2 regions of the Gordonia sp. KTR9 genome follow, and region 2 is predicted to be linked to the other one. Evidence: riboswitches for the same ligand, from Rfam matches in the RefSeq annotation. Region 2 holds a riboswitch; the other holds the start of a gene.
What was found. A riboswitch is a leader RNA that binds a small molecule or an ion and turns the genes downstream of it on or off. The one in region 2 is predicted to bind cyclic di-AMP.
Positions count from the first base shown of each region.

Region 1: linked by a shared signal. The riboswitch ahead of KTR9_RS16490 (C40 family peptidase) and the one ahead of KTR9_RS06560 (transglycosylase family protein) in region 2 are both predicted to bind cyclic di-AMP.

Region 1 covers NC_018581.1:3,509,840-3,514,243, reverse strand. The annotation lists gene KTR9_RS16495 (DEDD exonuclease domain-containing protein) at 1-1,176, opposite strand, end outside; gene KTR9_RS26990 (hypothetical protein) at 1,423-1,653, shown strand; cyclic di-AMP (ydaO/yuaA leader) riboswitch at 1,761-1,991, shown strand; gene KTR9_RS16490 (C40 family peptidase) at 2,008-2,691, shown strand; gene KTR9_RS16485 (NlpC/P60 family protein) at 2,924-3,961, shown strand; gene KTR9_RS16480 (hypothetical protein) at 3,968-4,404, shown strand, end outside.
Region 2 covers NC_018581.1:1,279,636-1,284,039, reverse strand. The annotation lists gene KTR9_RS06575 (flavin reductase family protein) at 1-340, shown strand, start outside; gene moaA (GTP 3',8-cyclase MoaA) at 354-1,442, shown strand; gene KTR9_RS06565 (MoaD/ThiS family protein) at 1,454-1,702, shown strand; cyclic di-AMP (ydaO/yuaA leader) riboswitch at 1,960-2,143, shown strand; gene KTR9_RS06560 (transglycosylase family protein) at 2,150-2,770, shown strand; gene KTR9_RS06555 (molybdenum cofactor biosynthesis protein MoaE) at 2,936-3,382, opposite strand; gene KTR9_RS06550 (MogA/MoaB family molybdenum cofactor biosynthesis protein) at 3,379-3,870, opposite strand; gene moaC (cyclic pyranopterin monophosphate synthase MoaC) at 3,863-4,375, opposite strand; gene KTR9_RS06540 (hypothetical protein) at 4,381-4,404, opposite strand, start outside.

The DNA of each region.
Region 1 (4,404 bases), 2.2 Mb from region 2:
GAGCCGCTTCGTACACGTGCGGAGACCGGCGGCCGTCGAGATCACATCGGCGACGGTCGCCGCACCGGTGCGATTCCCGACCGGGCCGATCGACTCGTCGGTGGGTGTGCGGCTGACTTTCAGACGAGGGAACCGCTCCTCGGTCAGGGTGACCCACCATCCCTTGTGCGGCTGTGTCGACCGCCGGTTGTACGCCGGCGCGTGTGCGCCGAGCAGCCGCAGTTCGCGTACCGCAGCCTCGAGCGGGTGGGAGCATTCCACGATGTCGACCCGCTGCGCGAGGAGCACCATCTCGGCGATGCGGCGGCGGGGGTCGCCACCGGTGAAATACGACCGGACCCGACGGCGTAGGTCCACCGCGGTACCGACATAGAGGACCTCGTCGGACGGGCCGCGGAAGAGGTAGACGCCGGGACGCGAGGGGATGCGGTCGGCGAGACCGCGTTTGGCCCGGAGTCGCGGGTCGGTCCGCGGCAGATAGGACGTCAGGTCGCCGACGGTGGCGATGCCCTGGTTGCCGACGCGCTCGAGGAGCCGGTGGAAGACCTCCACCGTGGCGCGGGCATCGTCGAGTGCCCGGTGCGTGGGGCGCACGGAGACGTCGAACAGGTCGGCGAGGGCGCTGAGCTTGACTGTGGGCGCCTCGTCGCGCGTGAGGATGCGCCGGGCCATGGTCACCGTGCACAGACTCAGGCTGAACGTCCACGGGAGCTGGAGCCGGATCGCGTTCTGGCGCAGGAAGCCCATGTCGAACCGGGCATTGTGGGCCACCAGGATCGAGCCGCGGGCGAACTCGAAGAACGAGGGCAGTACCGACTCGATCCGCGGTGCGTCGGTCAGCATCGCGGTGGTGATGCCGGTGAGGGTGACGATCTGGGGCGGGATGGGTCGACCGGGGTCGACCAGGGTCGCGAACTCGCCGATGATCTCGCCGCCACGGATCTTCACCGCGCCGATCTCCGTGATCCGGTCACGGGCCGGATCGGAGCCGGTGGTCTCGAGGTCTACGACGACGAGGGTCGTGTCGAAGAGTGAGCGGTCGCTGAACTCGTTCGACGACTCGCCGGTGTCCCCCTGATCGGCGGCCTCCAGGTCGGCGAAGGTGAGCTGCCCCGCGGAGGAGCCGGCCACGCTGGTCTGCGTCACCCGGCGAACATTAGTTCGATCCACCGACATCGCGATGACGGCACACCGCGAACTCGGCCTGTGGCTGGTGTGACTGCTGGGTCGACGACTGTTCGACGGGATTTGTCGGTGGGTGCTCCTAGTCTCCACCTGGACGTGAGAAATGCGGTGCTCTCACGGTGACCACGACCCCTACGAGGGCCGACACGGCCCCGCCTCACCAGATGAGATGGAGATCACACCATGTACGTCGACTGTGCACGATGCCCCGCCCGTCCCGTCGCTTGCGACGGGTGCATGATGACGGTGCTGTTTGGCGGTCCGAGCTGGGACGATATGCCCGACGAAGGTGGAGTTTCGGTAACGGCGGCGACGGTCGAGGCGGACGCCGAGATCGACCTCGCGATCGACGTTCTGCAGGCTGCTGCAATGGTGACGAGTGGCGCTGCACGATCTGCAAGATCGGCGAAAACCGCAGTTCAGGCACCAGATCGACGCGCCTCTGTGACGGTCCTCAGGGCCGGTTGAAAAGCGGCCGAGGTTTGGCTGTCTGTCGCTTAGTGGACAGAGCGCATCCGATTTCGTAACCTTTCTGAGACCTTTGCGGAGCGTCCCGCTTCAACAGAAGTGGTCCGCAGTAGTCACCGCTCAATCGCCCTTGCGGCGAACCGGGGAACCACAACCTTCGGGCGGGCTCGTCGGAGCGCATCACCACGGATGCGTCTCAGCGAATCCGTTCCGAATCGGGGTGAATCGCGTTGCCACGCATGAGTGTCCAGTGGATACCTCATGCGCGAAACACGCGTAGGGCCACTCTTCCGGCCCGAACCCGACAGCTAACTCGGTCGGCGGTAGAGGAAGATCTGAAGGAGAACTCGCTTCGTGGCCAAACATCGTTTGGAACAGCCCAATCGTGGCAGCACGGTCGCCAAGAAGGCGGTGATCGCCGGATCGATCACGCTCGGTTCGCTCGCCGCAGCCGCCGGCCCTGCTCTCGCCGCCCCGGTCCACACCCCGCTGGGGACTTTCGAGATCCCGGCCCTGCCCGGTGCGAAGGCCCCGGACGCCAAGCCCGCACCCCCGGCGACGCCCGTGAAGAAGTCGCCCGCGGCCACGGTCGAGATCCCCAACCTTGGACAGTTCACCGTGCCGGGCATCGCCCCTGACCAGATTCCCCAGCAGTTCCGTCCGCAGGGCGGCGCGCCCCTGGGCCAGCCGCAGCTGACCGCGGGTGAGAAGGCCGTCAAGGCCGCTGAGAGCAAGATCGGCTCGCCGTACTCCTACGGTTCCGCCGGCCCCAACGCATTCGACTGCTCGGGTCTCGTCTACTGGTCCTACAAGCAGGCCGGCAAGAACATTCCGCGCGACAGCTACGGCCAGCTCGGCGGCGGACGTGCGGTGTCCTACTCCGAAGCCAAGCCGGGCGACGTCATGATCTTCAACGGTGGCGGCCACGCCGGCATCTATGTCGGCAACGGCCAGTTCGTCCACTCGTCCAACTACGGCACGCCGGTCAAGCGCGACGCCGTCAAGGAGTGGACCCTGACGGGAATCCGTCGTTACTGACGACAACCGAACACGGACAGACTGAGCACGAGGGTCTCGGGACGGGCGGATCGCGTGGATTGCGATCCGCCCGAACCAGTCCAGGGGGCCTGTCGGCGCCCTAGGGTGGTCGACGGGACGTGGGGCACGGGTGACGGGAGGCCCGGGTTGCTCAGGATCGACGAGCACACACGAGGGAGTGAGTAGGACCGTGCTGATCGGGGAGGGGCGGGCTCGCGTCATGCGGCCACCCATGCGTTCGCGTCCGCTGATGTTCGCGGTCTGCGTCCTGTCGGCGCTCGCCGTGCTCATACCGACGGTCTCCGGTGGTGTCGGGGACGCCCGTGCGGTGCCCGCGCGCTCGGCCGATCAGCTGCTCGACCGCTACAAGCAGCTCGGCATCGACGCGGAGAAGACCACCGAGGCGATGCACAACGCGAAGATCGAGTACGACAAGCAGCGCGGCATCGTGGCCACGGCCAAGAGGGCGGCGGCCGAGGCACAGCAGACGCTCGACAGGAGCCGCGCCCAGCTGGCGGTGCACCAGAACCGCGTCGACGCCATCGTGCGCGCCAGCTACCAGGGCGCTCGCGTGAGTGGCCTCTACGCGGTGATGATCAGCGACTCGCCCCAGGCACTGCTCGACCAGATGTCGGGCCTGGACATGATCTCGCGTCAGGCGTCGGCGGATCTCACCGCCATCAAGAAGGTTCGCGCACGCACGGAGATCGCGAAGAAAGACGCCGAGCAGACGGCAGTGGCGGCCTCCGAGGCGGTCTCCCGCGCCGAGCGGGTCCGCGGTGATCTGCAGACGAAACAGGCCGACCTGCAGCTCCAGGCGATCCAGATCCGGGCGATCTACAAGTCCATGACCGGAAAGCAGCTCGCCGCGCTGCGCGGACCGACCTTCGACTTCGATCCGCGTCTGGTGCCCAGGGGTACCGCGGCCGGACTCATCGCGGTACAGGCCGCGCTGACCCGGATCGGTGATCCGTACGTGTGGGGCGCCACCGGACCGAACTCATTCGACTGTTCCGGCCTGATGGTCTGGGCATTCAAGCAGGCGGGCAAGACCATCCCGCGGTCGAGCGAGGCGCAGATGGGTGGCGGGACCGCCGTCGACCGCAACGATCTGAAGCCCGGCGACCTGATCATCTACTACCCGGACGCGCATCACGTCGGCATGTACGTCGGCGACGGATATGTCATCCATGCCTCGACCTTCGGCGTCCCGGTCAAGGTCGTGCCGATCGACGAGGCAGGCCCGTACAACTCCGCTCGCCGGTTCTAGTCCACGGTGATCTCGCGGCGTCGGCGTGCCGGCCTGTCGTCGGCGGTCGTCGCGCTGGTCGTCGTCGGCACGTTCACCGGATGCGGCACGGGTGATCCGCTGGGGGGAGCGAGCCCATCGGCAGGAGCGGAGTCGACGCCGAGTTCCGAGGTCAACGTCTACGAGCGTGATCGTGCCGCGGGGGTGACCAGGCTGCTCGACTCGCTCACCGAGACCGTGCGTTCCGGCGACATACGGGCGATCGGGACCCTGTTCGACACCGCCGCCACCCCCGCGTTCAAGAACAGATTCCTCACCGCGACCAGCACGTTCGCGCCCCGCCGGTTCACGCCGCGCAACGATCGTTCCGGCACTCTGCGGTTCGCAGGGTTCCGGTATCAGCTCGCGCCCACCGAGGAGGCGGAGGTCCTCGTCCCCGGCGAGCTCCAAGAACTCCTCGACGC
Region 2 (4,404 bases):
GAACACCTCGACGACCTGGCCGCGGATCCGCACCGCACCGGCGATCGGGGTCAGCGTGTTCGCCGGCGACCAGATCGAGCTCTGCAAGCAGCTCGCGGGATCGTCGGAGCACCGCTTCGACGGCATCACCCCGTTGAGCACCGATCGGGGCGCGGTCTTCGTGCCCGACGCCGCCGCGCACCTGTCGTGCACGATCCACAACGAGATCCAGGCCGGCGACCACACCGTCGTGCTCCTGGAGATCGAGTCGCTGCGCGCCGATCCCGGCGTCGAACCCCTGGTCTTCCACGCCAGCACGTTCCGTGCGCTCGAGGCACGGAAGGATCCCACCCGGAAATGAGTCTCTGCGCAGCATGAACACCGTCGGCCTCGGAATCCCATCGCCTGTGTCCCCGCGGGACGCAGCGGCTTCCGACGCGCCGGCCGAGGGTCCGCTGCGCGACACGTTCGGCCGGGTGGCGAAGGATCTCCGGGTCTCGGTCACCGACCGCTGCAATCTGCGTTGCTCGTACTGCATGCCCGCCGAGGGCCTGGACTGGATGCCCACCGACCAGGTGCTGTCCACGGACGAACTGATCCGGGTGCTGACGGTCGCGGTTCGCGACCTGGGTATCGACCGCATCCGGTTCACCGGCGGTGAACCCTTGCTGCGGCGCGATCTGGAGGACATCATCGCGGCCGTCGCCGGCCTCCCCCAGGCCCCCGAGATCGCGATGACCACGAACGGACTCGGACTGCCACGACGGGTGGCGAGCCTGGTCGACGCCGGCCTCGACCGCATCAACATCTCGCTCGACACCATCGACCCCGCCCGATTCGCCGAGATCACCCGGCGAGACCGGCTGACGGACGTGCTCGACGGCCTGGCGGCGGCGCGCCGCGCCGGACTCGACCCGGTCAAGGTCAACGCCGTCGTGCCCGCCCGCGCGGATCTGGCGGGCGTTCCGGACCTGCTCGCGTACTGCCTCGAGCACGGCTACGAGTTGCGGATCATCGAGCAGATGCCCCTCGACGCCGACCACGCATGGCAGCGAGCGCAGATGGTGACCGCCCGTGAGATCCTCGCAACGCTGCGTGAGCGCTTCACCCTCCTGCCCGATCCCGCGCCGCGCGGGAGTGCTCCGGCCGCCACGTGGCTCGTCGACGGTCACCAGGGATCTCACGGGCCCGCACGCGTGGGGGTCATCGCGTCGGTCACCGAGCCCTTCTGCGGGGACTGCGACCGCACCCGGCTCACCGCGGACGGGACGCTGCGCAACTGTCTGTTCGCGACGTCGGAAACCGATGTCCGCACCGCTCTGCGCACACTCCCCGACGACGAGATCGACGCCGCGCTCGCACACCTGTGGCGCGGCAACATGTGGGCCAAGGCGGCCGGTCACGAGGTGAACGCCGCGGGCTTCCGGCAACCGGACCGACCGATGTCGGCGATCGGCGGCTAGGCTCGCGTCCGATGCAGCTCACAGTCCGATTCTTCGCCGCCGCGCGCGCCGCGGCCGGCGCCGAGGAGAGAGTCGTCGAGATCGACCCGACGACCACCCTCCGCGTCCTGGAAGAGACCCTCGCCGCCGGAAACCCCTCCCTCGCCACAGTTCTCGAACGCTGCTCGTATCTGCGCGACGAGATCGCGTTCTCCGATCGAACGCGCGCACTCGGCACGTGCACGACACTCGACGTTCTCCCGCCGTTTGCCGGTGGCTGACGCCACACCGGGCTTGTGACCTTTGTCACATAACGGTGGAGTAACAGGATGGGCACGGGACGGCCACTAACCCGTTGAACTGGGATGACGCCCAAAGTGGGTCGGAAGACCCGGATCCGGGCCGAAAATCGCTTGCGTTCAGCCAGGTGATTCAGTCCAACGAACGACGTACTGTACGAAGCGTCCTCCTCGGAGGTCACGACACAGCAACCAAGACATAACGTCCCACCGGCCGCGCCGAGCCTCGTTCCGCCGGTGGGAACGACAAGCAATCTAGGAACGAGGACGGGGGACCCAACCTCATCCCCTGAGACCGGACACCACACCAGGTGTCCTCGGGGTTAAGTCCCGGAAGCCGCGGCGACCACCGCGACGACCGGGGCCGAGCACCTCTCGCTCGAACCCGACAGCTGACTTCGTAGGCGCGTGGAGAGAGGAAACACATACATGTCCGGACGTCATCGCAAGCAGACGACCAGCACGGCCGCCAAGACCATCACAAAGGTCGCCCTCACCGGCGCAGTCCTCGGCGGCGGAGCAGCCCTCCTGGGCACCGGTACCGCCAATGCGGCCACCGACGCCGAGTGGAACCAGGTCGCGCAGTGCGAATCCGGTGGCAACTGGGCCATCGCGACCGGCAACGGTTACCACGGCGGCCTGCAGTTCTCGCCGAGCACCTGGACCGGCCACGGCGGCGGCGAGTTCGCCCCGACCGCAGACCAGGCCTCCCGCGAGGAGCAGATCGTCGTCGCCGAGCGCGTGCTCGGATCGCAGGGCAAGGGCGCCTGGCCCACCTGCGGCACCGGTCTCTCGGGTTCGACCCCGCGCAGCGCGCCGACCGACACCCCGCGTGAGATCGCCCCGGTGCTCCCCGGCGGCAACGGCAGCGTCGACCTGGCCAAGACGACCGACGACGTCGCCAAGCAGGTCACCGACGCCCTCACCGAGGCCGGCGTCAGCCCCGAGATCAAGAACCTCTGGCAGGCGGCCAAGGACAGCGGTGTCTCGCTGAACCAGGACCAGATCAAGTTGTTCAACGACAACAAGCACCTGCTGCCCAACCCCTGATCCGGGACACAGACGAAGGGCCCCGCACGATGAATCATCCGTGCGGGGCCCTTTTCCAATGGTTTCGACAAGCTCAACCAGCGGGGGTCGGCTCAACCAGCGGGGGTCAAGCTCGACCAGCGGGGGCCAGGCTCGACCAGCGGGGGTCAGGCTCAACCAGCGGGTCTATGCCGAATTGACCCACTCGTCGGTGCCGTCGTCGAAGAACTGGTGCTTCCAGACCGGCAGCCGGGACTTGACCTCGTCGACGAGACGCGAGCAGGTCTCGAACGCCGCCCGACGATGGTCGGCGGCCACCGCGACCACGAAGGCTATGTCGCCGATCGCGAGGTCGCCGACCCGGTGGGAGACGGCGACCGCACGCACGCCGTCGACCGCTGAGACCTCCTCGACGACGTCGGCCAGCACCTTCGTCGCGGTGGGATGCCCGGAGTAGTGCAGGGCGGTCACCCTTCGCCCGCCGTCGTGGTCACGGACGGCGCCCACGAAGCCGACCACCGCCCCGGCCTTTCCCTCGGCGGCAGCGGCGACCATCGCCTCGTGGGCGGCCAGCGTGATCGGCTCGTCGACGACAGCGGTGAGCACCACGCGGGTGCCGGCGTCTCCGGTCATCGGTGGTCGCCTCCGCGAATCTGATCGAGTGCGTGGTGGACGACGCCGGCGAGCACGCCCAGCCCGTCGCGAACCCCGCCGGTCGAACCGGGCAGGTTGACGACGAGCGTCCTCCCGGCCACCCCGGCGAGCCCGCGCGAGAGGACGGCGGTCGGCACCTTGGGCAGGCCGGCCGACCGGATCGCGTCGGCCAGACCCGGGATCTCGACGTCGAGGAGCGGCCGGGTCTGTTCCGGAGTCCGGTCGGTGGGCGTCAGACCTGTTCCGCCCGTGGTGATCACGAGGTCGACCTCGGCGTAGATCGCGGCGCGGACGGCATCGCCGACCGGTGGGCCGTCGGCCACGACGTCGCATTCGTCGACCCGGAAGCCCTGCTCTGCGAGCCATGCCTCGATGATCGGGCCGGACCGGTCGGCGTAGACACCGCTGCTGGCGCGGTTCGACGCGACGACGACACGCGCGACGCGTGGTGTTCCCGGATCAGTCATCGGCCGGGTCAGCCGGGTCGCGGTACCAGTCGCCCGACTTGCCTCCGGTCTTGGCGAGGAGGCGGATACCGTCCATCTGCGCGCGTCGGTCCACGGCCTTGACCATGTCGTGCAGTGTCAGGCCGGCGACGGCGACCGCGGTCAGCGCTTCCATCTCGACGCCCGTCTGACCGGAGGTGGCCACGGTCGCGGTCACCTCGATCGTCTCGGCACCGATCGCGAAGTCGACCTCCACCGACGACAACGCCAACTGGTGGCACAGCGGAATCAGCTCGTCGGTCCGCTTGGCCGCCATGATCCCGGCGATGCGCGCCGTGGCGAGCACATCCCCCTTGGGCAGCCTCGACTCACTGAGGAGGCCGATCACCTCGGCGGTGGTGTGGAACGTGCCGGCGGCGACAGCGCGACGCTTCGTCGACGGCTTGGCCCCGACGTCGACCATGCGGGCCGATCCGGAGGCGTCGAGGTGGCTCAGCCGGGAGCCGCCGTCGCCTCCGGTGGGCATCGACGTCAGCGGTTGACGACGGTCTTCGA